2 regions of the Pseudoalteromonas sp. NFXS39 genome follow, and region 2 is predicted to be linked to the other one. Evidence: predicted binding sites of a transcription regulator. Region 2 holds the regulator's gene; the other holds the start of a gene.
The links. Region 2 encodes sigma-54, which starts transcription at its own class of promoters, with help from an activator protein. Its sites were predicted from a motif close to GTTGGCACGNNNNTNGNNT; they were not measured.

Region 1 (3,435 bases), on a different contig from region 2:
GTTCAAGCGTATAGTTAAGTGGTGGTGTTAACGTTTGTGCTTCATCTGTACCAGATGCACGAACGTTAGTAAGTTGCTTACCTTTAAGTGCGTTTACTGTTAGGTCGTTATCACGGCTGTGGATACCGATAACCATACCTTCGTAAACTTCAACACCGTGACCGATGAATAACTTACCGCGGTCTTGTAAGTTGAATAATGCGTTAGTAAGTGCTTTACCAGTTGCGTTTGCAATCATTACACCATTCTTACGCGCACCGATAGTACCGCCTTTATGTGGACCGTAGTGATCGAATGTGTGGTAAAGAAGACCAGAACCAGACGTTAATGTCATGAATTCAGTTTGGAAACCAATTAAGCCACGGCTTGGGATCATAAAGTCCATACGTACACGGCCTTTACCATCTGGAGACATGTCTGTTAGTTCACCCTTACGAAGACCAATTTGTTCCATGATAGAACCTTGGTGCTCTTCTTGACAGTCGATTGTAAGTGTTTCGTATGGCTCTTCTTTTTGACCATCAACTTCACGAAGGATTACTTGTGGACGAGAAACCGCAAGCTCGTAACCTTCACGACGCATGTTCTCGATTAAGATACCTAAGTGTAACTCACCACGACCAGAAACACGGAAGCTATCTGGATTGTCAGTTTCTTCAACACGTAGTGCTACGTTGTGTACAAGCTCAGCTTGTAAACGCTCAAGGATGTTACGTGAAGTTACGAATTTACCTTCTTTACCAGCAAATGGTGATGTGTTTACAGAGAACGTCATTGTTACTGTAGGCTCATCAACGCTTAGCGGTGGTAATGCTTCAACGGTATTTACATCACAGATAGTGTCTGAGATTTTCAGCTCACCAAGACCTGTGATAGCAATGATGTCACCCGCGCCTGCAGATTCTGCTTCATGACGCTCAAGGCCTAAGTAGCTCATTACTTGGCCAACTTTACCGTTACGCTTAGTACCGTCTGCACTAACAATTGTTACTTGTTGGTTAGGACGAACAGTACCACGCTTGATACGACCTACACCGATAACACCGATGTATGAGTTGTAGTCAAGCTGAGAAATTTGCATTTGGAAAGCACCTTCAGGATCTGCATCCGGTGGAGATACTTCGTCAACGATCATCTTGAACATTGGTTCCATGTTATCTGATGGCTCGTCTAAATCCATTGTTGCCCAGCCGTTGATCGCTGATGCATAGATTACTTTAAAGTCTAACTGTTCGTCAGTTGCACCTAGGTTATCGAATAAATCGAAAACTTGGTCCATAACCCAGTCAGGACGTGCACCTGGTTTGTCGATTTTGTTGATAACAACAATCGGCGTTAAACCTTGTGCGAATGCTTTTTGCGTTACGAAACGCGTTTGCGGCATTGGACCTTCTTGAGCATCAACAAGTAGTAATACTGAGTCAGCCATCGAAAGTACGCGCTCTACTTCACCACCGAAGTCGGCGTGTCCTGGGGTGTCTACGATATTGATATGGTAGTCGTTCCAAGAAATAGCTGTGTTCTTAGCTAAAATGGTAATACCACGCTCTTTCTCAATGTCGTTTGAGTCCATTACGCGCTCTTCGTTACCGCCGCGCGTTTCTAATGTGCCTGATTGCTCAAGCAGTTTATCAACCAAAGTTGTTTTACCGTGGTCAACGTGGGCGATAATCGCTATATTTCTTAACTTTTCGATGCTCATATTTTTTCTCAGAGAAATTGAATCTCATTGATCCTGCAAGATCTACGCAGTCACCTGCGTTTTCACCAGATGTCCCAGCATAGGATTTAAAAGGGCGCATATTATCCCTTAATAATGGCATGGATGAAAGTTTATCCAATATAAATTTATAAACTTTCTTCAGGCTTTTTATAAGTATCTGTTTTATAAATGACAAATTTATGAAAATTAAAGTGAATCTGAACGCAAAACTGGCGAAAATTTAGTTTTTGAACCATATTTTGGCACTAAATCGTGTTCGTAGCAGAAAAATTGGCACGCGCAATAATTGTGCAAAAATAAGGTTGCACTTTTTATGCACCACAATGAACTTTTTATGCACCAACTTGGTGCTTGAAGAGTTAACAAAACTGAGCCGTGTTTATTTTTATAAGCCTAAACAATGTGTTAAAAACATGGCACGAAACCAGCTTACAATAGCGAAAAGCAATAATGCAGCAAAAATAAAACCCAACAATTGGAGGACACATGTCACAATCGGTTTTAGATTTTATCAAAGAAAATGACGTTAAGTTCATTGATTTACGCTTTACTGATACCAAAGGTAAAGAACAGCATGTTTCTATTCCTCATCACCAAATTGATGAAGATTTCTTCGAAGACGGCAAAATGTTTGACGGTTCTTCAATTGCTGGTTGGAAAGGTATTAATGAATCAGACATGGTACTTATGCCTGTTCCTGAGTCTGCGAAAATGGACCCGTTTTCTGAAGAAGCTACACTAATCATACGTTGTGACGTAGTTGAGCCTTCAACACTTCAAGGTTACGAGCGTGACCCGCGCTCTGTTGCAAAACGCGCTGAAGAATACATGCGTTCTACAGGTATTGCTGACACTGTGTTATTCGGCCCTGAACCAGAATTCTTCCTATTTGACGATGTTAAGTACAAATCAGACATGTCTGGTTCTATGTATAAAATCGATTCTGTAGAAGCAGCTTGGAACTCAGATAAAGATTACGAAGGTGGCAACATGGGTCACCGTCCAGGTGTTAAAGGCGGTTACTTCCCGTGTTCACCTGTTGATTCATCACAAGACTGGCGTTCAGCAACTTGTTTAGTTCTTGAAGAACTTGGTCAAGTTGTAGAAGCTCACCACCATGAAGTAGCAACTGCAGGTCAAAATGAAATCGCAACGCGCTTCAATACAATGGTATTAAAAGCTGACGAAATCCAAGAGATGAAATATGTTATCCATAACATGGCTCACTTATATGGTAAAACAGCGACTTTCATGCCTAAGCCAATTGTAGGTGATAACGGTTCAGGTATGCACTGTCACCAATCTTTAGGTAAAGATGGTGTAAACATCTTCGCTGGTGACAAATACGCTGGCCTTTCTGAAGAAGCTCTTTACTACATCGGTGGTATCATCAAGCACGCTAAAGCAATCAACGCATTTGCTAACGCGTCTACTAACTCATACAAGCGCCTAGTTCCAGGCTTCGAAGCACCAGTAATGCTTGCATACTCTGCACGTAACCGTTCTGCTTCAATCCGTATTCCAGTGGTACCGTCTGCAAAAGCACGTCGTATCGAAATTCGTTTCCCTGATCCAACAGCAAACCCATACTTAGCATTCTCAGCAATGCTTATGGCGGGCCTTGACGGTATCAAAAACAAGATCCACCCTGGCGATGCAATGGACAAAGACTTGTACGATCTACCTGCTGAAGAAGCTGCTGAGATCCCACA
Region 2 (3,435 bases):
ATGGATAATGGGTGTAAACGACGAGTCTCTGAAAAGCGTTTTATCAGGGTTTGGTCATCACTGTCTAAGTAAAAAAGTGTTGGATTTGCGAAACCAGGAAGGTACTCAAGAATATCATTAAATTCTTGCTGCTCTTTTGGAAGGTTACGCACATCAATACTGACCGCTATTTTATCGTAGTTATCTGATACGCTACGCACGAGCGAAGGCAGTAAATTGACTGGAATATTATCAACGCAATAATAACCTAAGTCTTCAAGTACTCGTAAAGCGACCGATTTACCTGAGCCTGAGCGACCGCTGATAATGATTAATTCCATTTATGCCTCTGCTGATATAACCTGAAACAGTTGCTGATCGGTAGTAGCGCTACGCAGCTGTTTACAAAACTCTTTATCTTTAAGTCTATCAGCAATTGTTGATAAGGTCTTTAGATGAAGCTGAGAGTCACCATCTGGTACGATGAGTGCTACGAAAATGTCAACAGGGCGATTATCAATTGCATCAAAATTGATTGGGGATTCACTCACTATGACAAACGCCTGAGGTTCATCGGCGCCACTCATTCGGCCATGTGGAATAGCAATACCTCGGCCAATACCGGTGCTACCTAGCTTCTCTCGGTTGAGTAAAGCATTTAGGATATCTTGTTGAGATAAATGAGGAAGCTGCTGGTGAGCCAGTTCGCTGATATATTCAAGAATTCTTTTTTTGCTATTAAAAAGGACCGCAGCTTTGCTGCAGTCCTGATTAGTAAGTGAACTTAGTTTCATAATTTAATGTCGAGCTAATTTCTCTTTGTGTTTAATGACTTGGCGATCAAGCTTATCGATCAACGAGTCAATGGCTGCGTACATATCTTGATGTTCTGTAGAAGCGAACAATTCGCCTCCGTTTACATGTAAAGTTGCTTCTGCTTTTTGGCTTAATTTTTCTACATCTAGAATGACATGAACATTATTAATATGGTCAAAATGCCTTTCTAGTTTCGCAAACTTGGTGTTTACATAGTCTCTTAATGAATCAGTGATTTCTACATGACGACCAGTTAAATTTAGTTGCATAAGCATTTTTCCTTCTATGTAAAACGTCTAAATCAAACTCTTACGCTGATTAGACGGAGGTATTGCTAGAGACTCACGATATTTTGCAATTGTACGTCTAGCTACTTTAATTCCTTGCTCAGCCAATATATCTGCAATTTTGCTATCACTCAATGGTTTAGCCGAGTTTTCTGCAGCGACTAACTTCTTGATTAAAGCGCGTATTGCTGTTGAAGAACACTCACCACCATTTTCAGTGCTGACATGGCTTGAGAAGAAATATTTCAACTCAAAAATACCCCTAGGGGTATGCATATATTTTTGCGTTGTTACTCGTGAAATCGTCGATTCATGCATTTCGACCATTTCAGCAACATCATTTAGCACCATCGGCTTCATTGCTTCTGGGCCATGCTCAAAGAAAGCTTGTTGTTGTTGAACGATACAGTTGGTCACTTTTAATAGTGTATCGTTACGGCTTTCTAAGCTCTTAATAAACCACTTTGCTTCTTGTAAGTGAGAGCGAATAAATTGGCTGTCGCTACTTGATTTAACAGAGCGAGACATAGCCGCATATTGGCTGTTCACTCTAATCTTTGGCATACTATCTGGGTTTAACTCAACCACCCAGCGACCTTTTACTTTTTTCACTGATACATCAGGTATGACGTACTCAGACTCTTCGCGTACTATGCTATCCGCAGGCTTAGGGTTTAAGCTGTGAATTAGCGTCATTACTTCTTTAAGCTCATTTTCTTTAAGCTTAGTCTTTTTCATCAAAGTTCGATAGTCGCGACTCGCTAATAATTCGATATGCTCAGATAAAACCATTTTAGTTTCAGCTAAATATGGCGTGTTTGCATCGAATTGGCGAAGTTGAATACACAGGCATTCCTGTAAACTACGCGCGCCAATACCGACAGGATCAAACAATTGAATTCTCTTTAGGACCGCTTCGACTTCATCAAGTTCGATTTCTTCTTCATCACTATTTTGATTAAAGCTCTCGACGATATCTTCACAGCTTACCGTTAAAATACCAGAGTCATCGATAGCCTCAACAATTGCCACAGCAATCGCTTCATCAGTCGGACTAAAGGGAGTTAGCTGTAATTGCCACATAAGGTATTCGTGAAGGGTTTCGGTCGATGCACCTTGATAAATAGATTCATCTTCTGGCATTGGCCCTGATGATGTTGATGGAGCGGCACTCATGTACTCATCCCATGTAACATCCATGGCTAAATCGTCACTTACAGTGTCTTTATTTAGAGCATCACTGCTTTCTTGTTCATATTCGCTAGGTGCTTCGTCTGCAGAAGCGCTGACTTGCACATCGTCAGATTCAGCTTTTTGCTCATTTTTGCCGATGCTTTCTTCGTTGTAATCCGCTTCTTCCACTTCAAGTAAAGGGTTACTATCTAGCGCCTCTTGAATTTCTTGTTGGAGATCCAATGTACTGAGCTGCAACAAACGAATAGCTTGTTGCAGTTGTGGAGTCATTGTAAGTTGCTGGCCCATGCGCAGCTGTAATGATTGCCTCATGTATCCCTAACAATCCTTTTTTTAAGTTATCGATAACTGTGCAAAGACAGTTAAGTTATTATCGATTTATTGTCATTGTTATAAGTCTAGCAGATGCTCTAGTCGGTGGCGTAATGGTTACAGCCTAAATTGCTCGCCTAGATAAACATCGCGTACAGTTTGGTCAGCTAATACGTGCTCAGGTGTGCCTGATGCAATTAGCTCCCCATGAGAAACAATGTAGGCTTTTTCACAAACATCAAGGGTTTCTCGAACATTATGGTCAGTAATTAGTACACCAATACCACGATTTTTTAGGTGCTCAATAATTTTCTTTATATCTAACACTGAAATTGGATCAACACCAGCAAAAGGCTCATCTAAAAGGATAAATTTAGGATTAGCGGCTAATGCGCGAGCAATTTCAACGCGGCGACGTTCACCACCAGATAGCGCCATACCTTGACTATCACGGATGTGTTGGATGCTAAATTCATCTAATAAGCTATTTAGAGTTTCTTCCCGCGTGGTTTTATTTAGATCTTTACGAGTCTCTAAAATAGCCATCAAGTTTTGGTAAACTGTTAACTTTCGAAAAATCGAAGATTCTTGCGGTAGATAACCAATACCCAACCTCGCACGGCTGTGCATTGGCAAAAGGGTAATATCGTTATCATCGATGCTAATTTTACCTTTGTCGCTCGGAACTAGGCCTACAATCATGTAAAAAGTCGTGGTTTTACCAGCACCATTTGGGCCAAGCAAGCCAACAATACTGCCTGCTTCAACTTCCAGACCGACATTTTTAACCACTTGGCGGCCTTTGTAGCTCTTAGCTAAAAGCTCTGCTTTTAATGTGCTCATGGTT

Region 1: glnA (glutamate--ammonia ligase) is a predicted target of sigma-54. The motif match lies at 2,136-2,154, and genes of this name have one in related genera.

The regions. Positions count from the first base shown of each region.
Region 1 is NZ_JAGDEC010000011.1:78,144-81,578, forward strand. Features, by position in the region: gene typA (translational GTPase TypA) at 1-1,702, opposite strand, end outside; gene glnA (glutamate--ammonia ligase) at 2,210-3,435, shown strand, end outside.
Region 2 is NZ_JAGDEC010000007.1:147,606-151,040, reverse strand. Features, by position in the region: gene rapZ (RNase adapter RapZ) at 1-320, opposite strand, end outside; gene ptsN (PTS IIA-like nitrogen regulatory protein PtsN) at 321-773, opposite strand; gene hpf (ribosome hibernation promoting factor) at 777-1,064, opposite strand; gene J3455_RS14415 (RNA polymerase factor sigma-54) at 1,092-2,588, opposite strand; gene lptB (LPS export ABC transporter ATP-binding protein) at 2,706-3,431, opposite strand; gene lptA (lipopolysaccharide transport periplasmic protein LptA) at 3,428-3,435, opposite strand, start outside.